DNA from 4 places in the Blautia sp. 1033sp1_1033st1_G9_1033SCRN_220408 genome. Region 4 is predicted to be linked to each of the others. Evidence: riboswitches for the same ligand, from Rfam matches in the RefSeq annotation. Region 4 holds a riboswitch; each other region holds the start of a gene.
The links. A riboswitch is a leader RNA that binds a small molecule or an ion and turns the genes downstream of it on or off. The one in region 4 is predicted to bind cobalamin.

Region 1 (4,206 bases), on a different contig from region 4:
CCTCTTTCTTCCAGCGATACATCACATATTGATCAATGGCATTCAGGAAAAGGTGACCATATCCGCATTTGAAAAGATTGTCCAGAAATTCATGGTGTTTTTTAACGTAGGTAAAATAATGGGTCAGATTGGATACATCATAGTAATTTCCCTTAATGGGAAGGGCTTGGATATCTTTATCATAGAAGATCAGGGCATCCTCCAGGTAGGCCTCAAAAATATCTTCCTTGGAAGAGTAATTCCGGTAATAGGTCATTCTGGAAACACCAGCTTTCTTGGTAAGTTCGGAAACCGTGATGGAAGAAAAACTCTTTTCTTTCAGAAGCTGACTAAGGGCAGCTGCAATACACTTCCGCGCTAATAAGTTGGATGGGTTCTTTTTATGGATATTCATGAACAAATCTCCTTACATTGTCACAGTTTGAAAAAAAGAATTGAATCTTTATTTGGAAAGTGTTACAATTCGTCACATGTGATTATTTGTAATCAAAAGCCAGCACCGAAGGTGTTTTGGAATGCATTTTCCTGATAGGTAATTGCAAGGTACTGAACGGTTAGGATTATTTTGATTATATCGAATGCAGGAAAATTTGCAAGATGTTAGATGAGAAGTTAAACCTAATGATAACTTACTCCTTAGAGAAGAGTAGTCTTCCTGGTGGAGAGAGCAGAAGGGTTTTGGAAGGGAGCTTAAGGTATGAAAACTGCCGTAATGACAGACAGTAACAGCGGTATCACTAAAGAAGAAGCAGACAGGCTGGGGATATTTTTACTTCCTATGCCGGTGATCATTGACGAACAAACATATTATGAAGGAATCAATCTGGAGCAACGCTTTTTTTATGAAAGTCTTATAGAAGGTCATGATGTATCTACATCCCAGCCTTCCCCTGGTGATGTGATGGATATGTGGAAGCAGATCCTGTCTAAGGGCTATGATGAGATCATCCATATTCCCATGTCCAGTGGTTTAAGCAGTTCCTGTGCTACTGCCATTGGACTTGCAGAGGATTTTCAGGGAAAGGTACAGGTAGCAGATAACCATCGTATTTCTGTTACTATGCGTATTGCTGTAATGGAAGCACTGCATATGGCAAACGAGGGCAGATCTGCCAGAGAGATCCGTGAGGATCTGGAAAAAAGAGCCTATGATTCCAGCATTTTTCTTGCAGTTGATGATCTGAAATATCTGAAAAAGGGAGGCAGGATCACGCCTGCAGCTGCTGCTCTTGGTACTGTGTTTCATATCAAGCCGGTACTTACGATTCAGGGAGAGAAGCTGGATGCCTTTGCCAAAACACGAGGCATGAAGAAGGCAAAAGCCATCATGCTGAAGGCACTGAAAGAGGATCTGGAAAAACGTTTTCCAGGGATCGATCCTAAATATGTAAGGATCGGGGCAGCAGGGTCAGGTCTGAGTCTGGAAGAGTCCAGAGAATGGCAGGCTATGCTCCAGGAGATGTTCCCTGAGGTACAGGTTTATTACGATCATTTGTCCTTCAGTGTAGGTAGCCACACCGGCCCGGGAGTATACGGTATGGGATTCAGCATTGTACAGGATCCATCCATTGTTTACAAAGTGTAAATGTAATTACTTACACTTTAATTGATCATAGATTTATGTATAAAATTTGGTTTTATGACTTGATTTTTGGTTAGAAGTTGCTATCATATGAGATGAATATATATGTTTTCAGTGCCTACGCAGATTAACTGTGAAGGGTAAAAGAGAATCAGGTGGAAATCCTGAGCGATCCGGTCACTGTAAGCAGGGAGCAATGCCAGTAAATCCATTGGACGACAGTCTGAGAAGGGGGCAAAGCGATGAACTGCAAGCCAGGAAACCTGCTGGAAATATCCGATGAAAAGCTTCCGATGAAAGCACTTTCACCCAAATAATCAGATCAAAAGGTGGCAGGGGGATTTTTATGCGCCCTGGTACAAGTATTTTTGTATTGCAATAAATCCCCTATTGCAGCTTAAATACCACAGAGAAAGATTAAGGATTGAAGGAAGTCTGTTTTCAAATGAAAGCAGGCTTTTTTGTGTGTAAGAGGAGATTACTTTGTAATGTTCCTATTTCACTAAAATTCCACGCAAAGCACAGAAACGTGTATATCCGATGTAAGCGGACTCCTGCCTCTACAAGCAGCGAGTACCTAATTTTATCAAAGGAGGAAGTAGCAATGAGGAAAAAGTCAAATGCTCTTTTAGCACTTTTGCTAACAGGAGCAATGACCGTAACATCTATATCTCCTGCATTTGCAGCAGAGGAATTTTCAGCAGATGCAGAGGCACAGAATGTTCTGGATATTCAGGATGTGGACGAGGAGGAATCTGACGCTGATGTTTCAGATGTGCAGGGTCAAGATGACCTGGGCGAAGTGGAGGATGTATTTACCAGCGGTGAAGAACCTTCTGATCCGGATACCGGGGATGCGTCTTTCGAGTTGACAGATGGTAATACAGAGGAATATGTACAGGATGACCTTCTGCTGGCTGCCAGTTCTGCAGAAAAATATCAGGACGGAACCTATACTCCAGAATCCTTTACTTTCCAAGGCGGTTCAGGAAAAGTTACGATTACCTGCCCGAAGGTGACCATTACAAGAGGAAAAGTAACTGCAACAGTGGTTTTTTCCAGCAGCAGCTATAATAAACTGGTTGTAGATGGAGATGAGTATCTGCCGGTTTCAGGTACAGAATATACAGGATCTGTTTTTCAGGTTCCTGCAGTTCTCAACCAGGATATGGAGATCACAGGAACTACTGTGGCAATGACAGCTGCTCATGATATTACTTATACCATTCATATTAAGCTGAATGTGCCTATGGTAACGCCAGCTCCGGACAGACTGGAGGATGGTACCTACCAGGCAGCTGTAAAGGCAGATAGCGGATTTCCGGCAGAAGCCTGCACCCTGCTTGTAAAGGATGGAGAGATTGATGCAGTTGTCACACTGAAAAACGGGGATTATGACAGACTGTATGTGGGGGATGCACTGGATGCAGTCAATGAAAAGGATGATAAGCTGATCGCTTACAGACCATCGGAGGATGGTACAAAGCATATTTTCTGGCCGTTGGCGGTAGATAAACTGGATACCCTGTTCCAGGTAGCTGCCCGAAAAACAGATAAAACCTGGACAGACCATTATGTGAAGATCCTTTCTTCTTCAGTAACCAAGGTAAGCGATGAAGTTCAGGCACCGGACCAGGCTGCTGAGGCTGCAAAATTCCTTTACAGGAATTATGTGGATGATGTGATTTCAACAACAGGCGGAGTTACAAAAGATGGAAGCACCTATCATGTTGCATATTACAATAGCTACAAGAGTGCTGTTTCTGGCATCAGCCTAAAAAGACCAAGTGCAAAAGAGTATAAGAGCGGATGGTTCTTCTCAGACTGGAGCATTTTTAAATCTACTGTTAAACAGCAGCCAGCAAAATCCCAGACGTATTCTCTGGATACATCAAAGAGAACCCAGGAGCAGCAGGTAACTGCCACGCTGAAGCTGTATGACCCTTCTGTGGAGGATGCAGCCATCAATGATAACAGTGCACAGCCTCTGGCTGAGTACACCTACAGGCTTGTGTTTGCAGCAAAACCCGATACCTGTCAGGTGACTTTCCGCGCAGTAAACAGTAAGACTGGTGAGGTGATTCCGGAAGCTCAGATCACAGTCACAAACAATACCACCAAGGAAGAAGTGACAGGTACAGAAGGCATCTATCAGCTGAAATCCGGACAGAAATATACTGTTCAGGCACAAAGCGAAGGCTATATTGCAGCAGGCACAAAGGGGGATGCTGCTGCAAAGCAGACTTCCTTTACTGCTGCCTTTGATGAAACAGTTGATCTTTCCCTGACTGCAGAGGCAGACAGCAAGCATAAGGTTACCTTTAAGATCGTAGATGCAGAAGGCAAGGAAGTTCCGGATGCAGTGCTTACAGTAACAAATGAAACTCCTGCAGAGGATGGAAGCTATACCTTATGGGATAATTGCACTTATTTTTATGGAGTAACTGCAGAAGGCTATCAGGTAGTAAGATCAAAATTTATCAAACCTTTGGAGGATCAGGAGATTGTTGTAACCCTTACAGCACTGAAAAACTACCAGGCTTCTATTAAGATCCGGGCAAAATCCGGACATCTGGCAGTTGTAAATCCAAAGGTTCTGTCTGTTACCTATAAGAAAAACGGAG
Region 2 (4,206 bases), on a different contig from region 4:
GATACAGCCACGCAGGCGCAGGGAAGACCGGCCTGTGTGGTTTTTTTTATATCAGCTGGGAGTGCTTTTGATATTTATTGCACTTTAATTTCTATTTGTTACAAAAAAATTAAATTTATTAAAATTAGGGGTTGCAATGATGGTAACGATATGTTAATATGTATAAGAATTAAAAATAATGTTGCAGAAATATTACGTATTAAAACAATAAAGTTACGAGGGTGATAATCATGAAGAAAAGAATCGTATGTCTCACACTTGCACTAATGATGTGTGGTACACAGGTAGTAAGCGTAAGCGCTTCCAGAGAAGATGATCTGAGAGAAGAACAGGCTTGGACAAGCCAGCAGCTGGATGCTACATATGCTCGCATGAGTGCACTCTGGGATCAGAAGCAGCAGCTGGAGGGCGAGATTGCAACACTGGATGCCAATCTTGTAGATGTGATGGTCAATATACAGACTTTAGAGACAGATATTTCCAATAAAGAGACTGAGATCGTGAAAACAAAACAGGACCTTGGCAAAGCACAGAAAGCAAAAGAAAAACAGTACGATGCAATGAAAAAGCGTATTCAGTATCTATACGAAAAAGGCGGAAGTGATGCCTGGTTCCAGATGATGATGAATGCAGACAATCTTGCAGATCTTCTTACAAGAGCAGAGTATACACAGAAGATGTATGAGCAGGACAGAAAGAGCCTGGAAGTGTATTCTAATACTATTGAGCAGGTAAAGCAGCTGGAGGAAAAGTACACTGGTGAGAAGGCTGAATTAGAAGGCATGAAGCAGGAGTACGAAGCTGAGTCACAGAATCTTCAGGCACAGCTGGATGAGAAGAGAGCTACTTCCGCAGACTGTGAGAATGAGATCGCATATGCACAGCAGCAGGCTACTGAGTACGCAAATCTTCTTGCAGCACAGCAGGCTGAGATCGAGCAGCTGGAGGCAGAGCGTATCGCAGCAGAAGAAGAGGCAAGACGCCAGGCAGAAGCAGCAGCTGCTGCACAGGCATCTAATGATGGTGATTATGATTCTACCCAGTATGATGAAGAAGGAAATGCAGTAAGCAGTTCTGAATCATCAGGATCTGGAGAGACTCAGTATGATGAGTATGGTAATGTGATAGATTCTGAGAATACAGTAGATCCAAGTGAATATCAGAGTTCTTCTGAGTCAAGTTCTTCTTCCAGTTCCAGTTCTTCATCTTCTGGCTCTGGTTCAGGATCTTCTGTTGTAGATTATGCTACTCAGTTTGTAGGTAATCCATATGTATGGGGTGGCACCAGTCTTACTGGTGGTGCAGACTGCTCCGGCTTCGTACAGAGTGTGTATGCTAATTTTGGCGTCAGCCTTCCAAGAACTTCTTATGAGCAGCAGAATGCTGGAACAGAAGTTTCTTATGCAGATGCACAGCCAGGCGACCTGATCTGTTATGGCGGTCACGTGGCAATTTATATGGGCAATGGACAGATCGTACACGCTTCCAATGCGAAGGATGGCATTAAGATCAGTAATAATGCAGCTTACAGAACCATTACCTCTGTAAGACGTCTTGTATAATAGCAAATAGTAAGAGATTCAGAACATATCCCCTGAGTCTGGTATGTATTTATTTATGCATTCCGGAACTCAGGGATTTTTATCTCAGTCGAGAAGACTCCCACCTCTTTCAGGTGTGAGTAACAGATGCTCGACTTGAATGCGTAAATTCCGGAGGGGCGCTTTGGAAACTTGTATGCAAAAATAAACATTGACAAATATATAGTAAAAGGGTATTATGATACCAGTATAATTCCATATTGAACATATTAAGTGCTGATCATTTCTAGAAGATGACAGAAGAGGGAATCAGGTGAAAGTCCTGAGCGATCCGGTCACTGTAACAGGGAAGCCAATCTCAATATCCCATTGTGCTGATGCATGAGAAGGGGAGAGGAAGCGATGATCCTGAAGTCAGGAAACCTGCTTAGTATGGCGAGGTTAAACTTCCGTGTAAAGTGTAACAACCAACTTCGGGGAATCCGCAGCCCCTTAGTGTTGTCTGCTCTTTAATGGTAGCAGACATTTTTTATGGAATGCGCCTGTTCATGAGAATTATACCGATTAAATGGCAGGCGATACTACTTCGGATGTCCGTTCCCTCCGCGTATTTATGAACGGTTCATTTTCTACCCCGAAGTAGCATCGCTCCCTCTTTTTTACAAGAAAAACAGGAGGCGGATGGAATGGCCGGTGAATATTGGGAAGGCAAAGAATATTCCTTTTTCAGTCATAAAGAATGTGAGTTTTTTCCGTGCCACAAAGGTGCAGACCCACAGGATTTTAATTGCCTGTTTTGTTATTGTCCATTATATGCCCTGGGAGATAAGTGCGGAGGGAATTTTAAATATACGGAAAAAGGCCTGAAAGATTGTACAGGGTGTTTACTGCCTCATAAGCGCAGAAATTATGGTTACGTAACCGGTAAGTATCAGGAACTTGCAAAACTGATGGATGAGATCAGAAGCGTGAAAGCTAATGATAAAAAGGAATAATAAAGGCAAGAGTAATAAAAACAAGAATAATAGTGACAAGAATAACAAAGATAAGAGTAATAAAGATATAAATAAGAAAAGCTGTTGTACGGAAAATCTCTGAAAGGAGAATCCATACAGCAGCTTTTTTTATAGGAAATTACTCCGTAATGTTCCAATAAAGTAAAAAAATGTAATGGAAATACCCATCTAATACTCCTGTTATATAAAAACCTATCTTTTCATAAGGAAGGAAAGCAGTCTGGGAATCTGGCTATTAAGGATCAGATCCGGTGGAAAATTACAGTCTTTTGCAAAAGCTTCCCCATAAGTAAAATCACCGATGTGAGAGATCCCATGACTGTCACTGGAAAGGAGCACAGGAACCTGATATTGGAGACACAGTTCTAAAATCCTGCGGCAATTAGGCCTGGTATCGCCGCGGTATCCATAAGGCGCAAGAGATGCCTCGTTGATCTCCATAAGAACCTGGCTATGTGCGGCAGACCGGATCACGGCTTCATAATCAAGATCATATTGAGTATTATCAATATGGCCGAGAACCTTTACACAGGGATGCTGCATCACATTTAACAGTGCAAGTGTATTGCTCTGTCTGTCTGCGGGACGAAGGTTCTGGACATGCATACTGGCAATCGCATAATCAAGGCCTGAAAGGACATCTGCTGGAAGGTCGATCCGGCCTTGTTCATCCAGGATATTAACCTCTGCACCTAAAAGCAGCTGAATGCCAAAACGCTTCCTGGGGGCTGCGGACAGGCTGCGAAAATAAGAAACAGTACCTGCGCCTATAGTAGATGGACCATGGTCGGTGATCCCTAAAAGAGAAAGTCCTTTGCATGAAGCTGCTTTTGCCATTTGGGTAATGGTACAGGAGGTGCCATGGCCACTGGCAATAGAATGAGTGTGTATATCTGATAAAAACATAATTAAACAACTCCTTTGCTACCAGTATGACACAGCGTGAAAAGCTTTGTCAATGAAAAAAACAGGTGATTTCCTGAAAAAACAATAAAAACAACATAATAAAACCTTTAAAAACAACATAAAACAACAGATATACCTTGACTTATTGTGTGGAATGAGGTAGAATCACAATAGAAACAAAATGTTACTGCGAAAAAGGGAGCAGGAAACGCTATATATGCTTAAGGAGGATAAAAAAGCATGGTAAACGAATATGAGATCAAAAAACAGATTTGTGAAATCGGAAAACGTATCTACAACCGTAACATGGTAGCAGCAAACGATGGTAACATTTCCGTAAAACTGAATGACAATGAATTTCTCTGCACACCTACTGGTGTATCCAAAGGATTTATGACTCCGGAGTATATCTGTAAGGTAGATGCTAAGGGAGATGTGATCCAGGCAAATCCGGGATTCCGTCCTTCTTCTGAGATCAAGATGCACATGAGAGTATATCAGAAAAGACCGGATGTAGGATCTGTTGTACATGCACATCCTGTATATGCAACATCTTTTGCAATTGCAGGTATTCCTCTTACACAGCCGATTATGCCAGAGGCAGTTATCGCATTAGGATGTGTTCCGATTGCTGAGTATGGTACTCCATCTACCAATGAGATTCCGGATAGACTTGAGAAATATCTTCCATATTATGATGCAGTTCTTCTTGAGAGCCATGGCGCACTTACCTGGTCAACAGA
Region 3 (4,206 bases), on a different contig from region 4:
GTTATGCCTTTAATGCTTTTGCTACGGTTACATACAGATATACTTTCCTGCTGCTCCCTATGATTCTTCTGGCAGCAGCCTGGACCTGGGATTATCTGAAAAAGGGCGGCAGAGCCAGCATTATAGGTGTGGTTCTGGTTTGTATCTTTATGTATAAAGCCTGCAGGATGGGCTATGAGGACAGTCTTTTTGCTGAATACAGACAGAACGCAGTGATCACGGCTGTAACCGGAACAGTAATGGCAGTTGTACTTTTGCTGGTGAACCGGTTGAAAGTAAAAGGGGAGCAGGTGCTTTTTAGCCTTTTGGCACTGGCTATGGCTGCGAATGTGATCTGTGAGGGAACTGTTGGCTATGAAGACAGAATGTCCCTGAAAAAAGAGGATACACCGGCAGAAACAGTGGTGCAGGTAACGGATGATTATCTTGAGAAGATCGTTGAGGATCCGTCCGAGCAGCAGGCAAGAGATTTTATTGACAAGCCCCAGGCATATTTCCGGGAGCTTTACAGTCAGGACATCCAGGACATTCTGGGATTTTTAAGGGAAACAGACAAAAGCTTTTACCGGGTGGAAAAGGACTTTTCGTCTGCGACGATTTCCATGGATTCCCTGGCTCAGGGGTACAGAGGGGTCAGCACCTATAATTCTGTAATGAACAGCAATGTAAAGGATTTTGTAAACACATGTATCCCAAGCTTTTATTATGCAGACCGGAACAGGTATACCTTTTGGGATAATGCTATGAACAACTGGTTTGCAGCCTTTACAGGGGTAAGATACCTGATCTCCAAGAATAGCAGCCTGGATAGCAGCAAATATACGCTGATCCGTCAGTTTGGCAGTATGTATCTGTATCAAAATGTACGGGAAAGCGATGTGGCAAGGTTTTATGATGAAACGGTATCAGAAAGCAGCCTGCGGGAAGCGGATAAAAAGATCCGGAAGAAGTTTTTAAGTAATGCCATTGTGCTGGAGGATGGAGAAGACAGGGAAAGTGCGGCAGGCCTTGGGAAATCCCAGGCAAAGAAGGGATCAAAGGTTGTGCTGGATGCCCCTCAGAAGGACACACTGGTAACAGGCAGTATCCAAGCGGCTTCAGATGGATATGTACTTTTTATGATTCCTTATGAGGATGGATGGAGTCTTAAGATCGATGGAGAAGACACAAAGCTGCAGAAAGGGGACTTAGGCTTCCTTGCATGTAAAGTAAAAGAAGGAAATCATGCCCTTACCCTTACTTATCATGCACCATTGCTGAAAGAAGGAATCCTGCTAAGTCTGGCATTCTGGATTATCTATCTTATGTTTACTGTATATACATTTTTTGTTCATAGAAAAGACACAATTATATGATAACTATTAGATATCCGAATTGAATATGTATAAAGTTGTAGCGTACAGGTAGCATCATTTCATGATGCGTAAAAGAGAATCCGGTGTGAATCCGGAACGATGCCGTCACTGTGTAAGGGAGCTGCTTCAGAGCCCACTGGGAGACCGGGAAGGGGAAGCAGTGTAGAACGAAGTCAGGAGAACTGCCTTTGCGTGGGATTGTGGATCTGCGGGACACAGAACCAGTATTCTCATAACATTATATGATCATATAGTTTACTGTCGGTATACTTCTGCGAAGAGGGAGAAGCATCTGACAAAAGGAACGAATATGTTGATGAGAAGCATTGCGGTCGCAGAAATGTGACCGCTGTTTTTATGCATAGTTCGTCCGGAAATACGAAAAAAAGAGGAAAAAATAATGAAGCGCAAAACAATTATGGCACTGCTCCTGTCTGTATCCATGGCAGCAAGCATGACATGTGCAGCAACAGCAGCATTTGCAGAGACAGAGGACGCAGCAGAGACAACAGACGACACAGAAGCAGCAGATGACGCAGAAGCAACAGACGACGCAGAAGCAGCAGACGATGCAGAGGAAACAGATGATGCATCTGCTGAGGACGCAGACCAGGAGGCAGCAGATAAAGTGGCAGCTCTTATTGATGCGATCTACGTACAGGAGAGAACAGACGATACAGATGCACAGTGCACAGAAGCAAAAGAAGCATGGGATGCACTGACAGATGCACAGAAGGAACTGGTAGAGGGAGAAGAGGCAAGCCCTGAGTATTTCGGAAGAGATACAGGAGACGCTTCCAAGGATGATCCGAGAAACCAGGATGAGATCGGTGAGAATGAGATTCTGGTTGTAAGCTTTGGTACTTCTTTTAATGATAGCCGTGCACAGGATATCAAGGGTATCGAGGATGCACTTCAGGAAGCATATCCGGACTGGTCTGTAAGAAGGGCATTTACAGCTCAGATCATCATCAACCATGTACAGGCAAGAGATGATGAGCATATCGATAATATGCAGCAGGCACTTGACCGTGCAGTTGCAAACGGAGTTAAGAATCTGGTTGTACAGCCTACACACCTGATGCATGGCGCAGAGTATGATGAGATGACAGCTGCTATTGAGGAATATAAAGACAAATTCGAGTCTGTAGCTATTGCAGAGCCAATGCTGGGTGAGGTTGGAGAAGATGCTACAGTGATCAATGAGGATAAAGAAGCTGTAGCAAAAGCTATCACAGATGAGGCTGTAAAGACTGCAGATTATGACAGCATGGAAGCTGCTGCTGAAGATGGTACAGCTTTCGTATTTATGGGTCATGGAACATCCCATACAGCAAATGTTACTTACGACCAGATGCAGACACAGATGGAGAACCTTGGATTTACAAACGCATTCATCGGTACTGTAGAGGGTGAGCCGGAAGACACAGCATGCGATGCTGTAATCGCTAAAGTAAAAGATGCTGGTTTCAAGAAAGTGATTCTTCGTCCGCTGATGGTTGTTGCAGGTGATCATGCAAACAATGATATGGCTGGAGATGACGACGATTCCTGGAAGAGCATGTTTGAGGCATCCGGAGAATTTGACAGCGTAGACTGCCAGATCGAAGGACTTGGAAGAATCGATGCAGTAGAACAGCTGTATGTAGAGCATACAAAAGCAGCTATCGACAGCTTAGCAAAATAAACGGACATGTGGCCATTTGACCACATCACCATAAAGGAGAAAAGAAAGTTATGAAGCGTTCATTAGCCATTTTAGTATCAGCATTAAGTATTTCTGCTATGACAGTTCCTATGACATTGCCGGTATGGGCAGAGGCAGCAGACACCAAAGAAGAAGCATCCGATACACAGGATCTGGAGGATGGAGTTTACATTGTTGACTTTAATACAGACAGCAGCATGTTCCACACAAATGAGGCATGCGAGGGCAAAGGCCAGCTTACTGTAGAAGACGGCAAAATGACCCTTCATATCTCTCTTGTATCCAAGAACATTGTGAATCTTTTCCCAGGGCTTGCTGAGGATGCACAGAAGGATGACGCAGAGCTGCTTCAGCCTACCACAGATACGGTTACCTATAAGGATGGTTTATCAGATGAAGTGTATGGCTTTGATGTTCCTGTAGAGGCTCTTGATCAGGATTTTGACCTTGCTATTATCGGTACTAAGGGCAAATGGTATGATCATACAGTAAGCGTAAGCAATCCGGAGGAGATGAATGATGACAACAAGCTTCCTGTAGAGGTTGCTGAAGATGAGGCAGAAGATACCGAGAATACAGCAGAAGATACAGAAGATGCAGAATAATCATTAAGCAGATGTATCCACCATATATGAAAGCCAGCCGATCGCGTTTCGGCTGGCTTTTATTATGGTGGATATATTCGCTTTATGATGCATCCTTTACTGATTGAACAGGCACAGGGGCTTATAAGTTTGGATCCTGATATCAGGACTTGATGATCTTGATCATTTTAATAAATAACAGAAGAAGGATCAGGAATGCCACGCCTCCGATCACTGCATAAGGCGCATAGGAGGTGGACTGGGAATAGGCCTTTGCGGCTTCCATATTCGCCTGTCCATTGGTATAAAGAGAGGTGTCCTGTTCCTGTTCCGGCTCCATCACAGCAGTACCAACCTGTACACCGCTGTAGAAGTAAGTGCGGTTCACCTGGTCGCCTGCAGGTGTGTCCTGGATCGTCAGGCTGTCCGCTGAGGCACCGGCAGGTACGATCACCTGACCTCCGGACATCAGGGAAAAATCATCCTGACCTAAGGTAAGAAGCTGGAAATTGGAAAATCCATAATCCAGAAGAGTGATGGCTTCATCATCTGTCTGGCC
Region 4 (4,206 bases):
TGCATATGGAAGGATCTCCTGCAGCCTGTGCTCCGTCAATATCACAGTAGTGCCGATATCCCGGTTGATTTTTTTTACTGTTTCCAGAAAGTCAGAGGCTGCAATCGGATCCAGCTGGGAGGTTGGCTCATCCAGGATCAAAAGAGAAGGATGCATTGCCATAACAGCAGCCAGATTCAGAAGCTGCTTCTGTCCCCCTGACAATTCTGATACATTTTTATAGAACCACTGGTGGATGCCAAAATAGCTGGCCATCTCTGCCACACGAAGCCGGATGGTTTCGCTGTCATAGCCAAGACTTTCCAGACCAAAAGCCAGCTCATGCCATACTTTATCGGTAACGATCTGATTATCCGGATCCTGCATCACAAACCCGATCTCCTGGCTTTGTGTCCTGTGATCTGTTTCAGCCAGACTTTTCCCTTTATAGAGGATCTCCCCTTGGGTTTTCCCATAAGGAGCAAGTGCTGATTTCAGGTGACGTAAAAGGGTACTTTTCCCACATCCACTTCTGCCGCAGATAATGTTTAAAGTGCCCTCTTTGATCTTCAGCTTTGTATGATCCAGTACCCTTTTGGAACTGTCAGGATAGGCAAAGCAAAAGTCACATATCTCCACAATATTCATAAATCTTATCCTTCCTGTTCCAGTTCTTCATAGATCCGCCGGTAGGTCATACCAATATCCGCACCTGCATGCTTTCGGCTGTTTTTCAGATGTATCTGTTCTGTAAACTCCAGGATCACAGGTAAAAAACAAAAAAGTCCATAACACAAATAGGTGGCAGCAGTTAACAAACTGCCCGCCGATACCGGAGACGTCCTGCCCTGGATCGTAAATCCAGCCAGCAGGATCCGTGGGTTATATGAGGCATAAGCTGCCCCTTTAGCAATGCCCACAGTAAAAATCATGGACAAAAAGGCCATGACTGTCCCAAGGATCTTATCTCTGTTTGTAAACCTGTATATGGAAAAAGCAGTCCGTTCTGGAAGGCCATACCCTCGGCTTTTCATGGAATCTGAGGTTTCAATGGCATTCTCCAATGCCCAGGTGATCAAAATAGACAAAATATTCAGCCCATACCGGATACGCCGGAATAAATTGCCTTCAGATACATCTCTGCCCATCCCTTTCTGTCCATTACGGATCACCTTTAGCTGGTGCAAAAACTCCGGCACAAAGCGAAGAGCCATGGATAACACCAAGGACAGAGCAGGAATGATCCTGCCAAACAAATAAACAAACTTGTCGCTGGTCATTACCTGATTGTAACAGGAAAACCATTGTATCACCACAAACATCACCGTCCCAAGTACCACGCCGTATACCAGCGCTTCAAGAGTCACCCAGTTCCCGCTGCTTTCTATATAATAAAGCATGGTAACACCATAATGGTTGAACATAGGATTCAGAAGGGCAATGATCAAAAGGGCAGGCAATGTAAAAAGAAAGCTTTGTCTCAAGGTCTTTCCTGCTCCATTCAGCAGTATCCCATAGCTTACAGCCCCGGCATAGGAAACTGCAAGAATCAGCGGATGCTGACCGAACATGGTAAATATGAGCACAACAGCAAAATAAAAGAAATTCAGCAGCGGATGACACCTGGAAAAGGTATCCGCTGCCTCAAAGGCTTCAGCCTTCCTTTCGGTCTTCTTCACAGATATACTCCCTTTTTAATTCGTATTCATCACAATAAGCGTCTATTTTACTGCCCTTTCTGCATCGGATGGTACAGCTTTTATTCACGATCCAGGGACCAATATACTCAGGATCATGGAAAATATCCAGATATTCCAGCCTGCTGCTGCCATGAAATACCCAGCGTCCCAGCGTTCGCACACTTTGGGGGATCCTTACATGACGCAAGTTCTTACATCTAAAAAATGCGCTATCCCCAATCTCAACCAGTCCTGGCGGCAGAACCAATTCTTCAAGCCCACAAAAATAAAATGCCTGCTCTCCAATAAAACGCAAAGAGGAAGGAAGCTGGATCTTCTTAAGCTCCTTACATCTGTAAAAAGCCATCTTATCGATCACACGCACGCTTTTAGGCAAAATAATTTCATTCAGCCGTACACAGGAATCAAAAGCACCCTCTGGTATAGCTGTACATCTGGAAGGCTGTGAAAAAACAACTTTCTTCAGATTATTACATTCTCTGTATGCCTGTGCTCCAAGAATTTCCAAGGATGAAGGAAATACTGTCTGCCGCAGATTATGGTTCTCTGCAAAAGCACGCTTTTTGATCTCTTTTAATGTATTCGGGAATTGTACGGATTTGCGGAACTGGCATCCTTCAAATGCCTGCCTTCCAATGATCCTGCATTTAGGCGGAAGTATTACCTCTTTGATCTTTCCATTACCCATAAAACACTTGTCATCAACAAAGACATATTCAGGCGGGATCACCCCACACTGTTCTTTTTCCTTTTTGGTATCCTGAAATGTATAGGTACGGGAGTCGAATCTTAATGTATTCCATCCCGGTTCATTCTGATCTATGTACATATATAAGCTGGTTTCTCCTGGAATTTTATCGTTACTTTGCACTCTGTTAAAATGTATTCCCAGTACCTCCGATGACAGCAACTGGGATATTGCCTGTGAATAGTACAAATAAGTAACAAAAACAGAGCCCCACGATCTGCTGTGAGCCTCTGTCCTCTTAACAACGTGTTGGATATGCTGACTCAAAATGCCTCTGTGGCATTTCACACAGTGAAACGGTTCCGGAATCTCACCGGATTTCCTTTAACAGGTCACGCCTGACCTGACCACGCCTGGTAATTTACAATTTTTATATTATATCATTTCGTATTTTTAGTGTCAATAATCAGACTACTTTGCTTCCGCCGGAATAGGACCCCACTCATTAAGTCCCAGGCTTTGTCTGTACCTGGCCTCCTCCATGGTAAGCTTCGGTGTATCCTGAGAAAGATAATCAAGGAGCTCATCTATTCCTTCCCGGGTCACATTGTTCACAAGGAAAATCCGTTCACAGCCGGCATTCTCCAGCCACTGGCGTACCATAGGGATATTGGCATAAGGGGAATCGATCTTCGTGATGATCCCAATAAGAGGACGCAGAATAAAGGACTGGCATCCTTCCCCGAAAAGATTAAATGGCTCGTCTGCGGCCTGTACGATCCCTACTACATCTGCTTCAAAAGAAAAACAGGCCAGACCTACGCTAAATCTCTTGGACTCCGCATATTCTCCCGGGGAATCAATGGTATCCTCATCTGACTTTGTATACTGGGTCTTTTTGTAATGAAGCTCTTCTCCTTTCAGAGCCTGGGTAAGGGATGTTTTCCCGGCTTCACTTCTGCCCATCAAAAATAATTTTCTCATACTGTCTCCCTAGCTTCTGTGAATGGAACAGGTTTTAAAATCCAGAACTTCATCAAAAAATTTAACTACTGATTCTACAGCTGTCTGCACCTGGCTTAACCCTCCGGTAATGATCACAGAGCCACAGAACCTGTCCATAAAACTGATCTGTATATCTGCACTTTTCACTGCCACATCAGCAGCTACCACAACTGCCTCCCAAGGGGTAAAACGGATCATGCCAATGGATTCCCCTGTATGGTCTTCCCCTTCATGGACGCCGATATGAAGCCCCAGGTTCTGGTAAATACTGGTCTGGGAAGAGCTGATAATGTGTGCCAGACATACTTCCTTGCCCGGTACCCTTACCCGGGTCATACGCAGCTTTTTCCCTTTCAGCTTCTCATAGTCTTCATGGAAGATCCGCTCCAGAAGCTCTTCTTTCGTCATTGAACTCATGGAACCACTTCCTATCTTTTTGTAATATTGCAGACAACGTATCCCAGGGTGTCCCTGAAATAATCCACGATCTCTGTCAATGCGGAGATCACATCTGAGATCTCTCCTGTAATGATCAGCGTACCTGTAAAGCGATCTGCAAATCCCAGGTATACATTGCCGCTTTTCACTGCAATGTCAGATGCGATCACTGCAGACTCCGGCGGTGTCATATTCATGATCCCAATGGCAGATGACCGGTAATCCAGCTGGGGATTCAGTCCCAGTTTCTGATAGATCACAGGTGCCGGGCCGCCCATTACATGGGCAAAGGTAATCTCCTTGCCTGCCACAGTCTCCTGTACAATTCTGATCTGCTCTTCATGTTCTTTTCCCATTTGTAAAAACCCTCTCTTTCAATGCATGTACTGCCTGCCG

Region 1: it holds a riboswitch for cobalamin, as region 4 does, so the genes downstream of both, AB5916_RS08560 (Ig-like domain-containing protein) here and AB5916_RS03690 (leucine-rich repeat protein) in region 4, are expected to answer to the same signal.
Region 2: it holds a riboswitch for cobalamin, as region 4 does, so the genes downstream of both, AB5916_RS00550 (cysteine-rich small domain-containing protein) here and AB5916_RS03690 (leucine-rich repeat protein) in region 4, are expected to answer to the same signal.
Region 3: it holds a riboswitch for cobalamin, as region 4 does, so the genes downstream of both, AB5916_RS09845 (sirohydrochlorin cobaltochelatase) here and AB5916_RS03690 (leucine-rich repeat protein) in region 4, are expected to answer to the same signal.

What each region holds. Positions count from the first base shown of each region.
Region 1 covers NZ_JBFKZO010000009.1:29,737-33,942, forward strand. The annotation lists gene AB5916_RS08550 (TetR/AcrR family transcriptional regulator) at 1-394, opposite strand, end outside; gene AB5916_RS08555 (DegV family protein) at 698-1,585, shown strand; cobalamin riboswitch at 1,678-1,868, shown strand; gene AB5916_RS08560 (Ig-like domain-containing protein) at 2,187-4,206, shown strand, end outside.
Region 2 covers NZ_JBFKZO010000001.1:107,869-112,074, forward strand. The annotation lists gene AB5916_RS00545 (NlpC/P60 family protein) at 231-1,562, shown strand; cobalamin riboswitch at 1,796-1,987, shown strand; gene AB5916_RS00550 (cysteine-rich small domain-containing protein) at 2,228-2,536, shown strand; gene AB5916_RS00555 (phosphatase) at 2,750-3,463, opposite strand; gene AB5916_RS00560 (class II aldolase/adducin family protein) at 3,704-4,206, shown strand, end outside.
Region 3 covers NZ_JBFKZO010000011.1:53,672-57,877, reverse strand. The annotation lists gene AB5916_RS09850 (YfhO family protein) at 1-1,355, shown strand, start outside; cobalamin riboswitch at 1,385-1,560, shown strand; gene AB5916_RS09845 (sirohydrochlorin cobaltochelatase) at 1,756-3,042, shown strand; gene AB5916_RS09840 (hypothetical protein) at 3,093-3,668, shown strand; gene AB5916_RS09835 (D-alanyl-D-alanine carboxypeptidase family protein) at 3,811-4,206, opposite strand, start outside.
Region 4 covers NZ_JBFKZO010000003.1:149,255-153,460, forward strand. The annotation lists gene AB5916_RS03680 (ABC transporter ATP-binding protein) at 1-627, opposite strand, end outside; gene AB5916_RS03685 (energy-coupling factor transporter transmembrane component T) at 633-1,658, opposite strand; gene AB5916_RS03690 (leucine-rich repeat protein) at 1,633-2,508, opposite strand; cobalamin riboswitch at 2,658-2,794, opposite strand; gene AB5916_RS03695 (EutP/PduV family microcompartment system protein) at 2,839-3,351, opposite strand; gene AB5916_RS03700 (BMC domain-containing protein) at 3,361-3,789, opposite strand; gene AB5916_RS03705 (BMC domain-containing protein) at 3,801-4,166, opposite strand.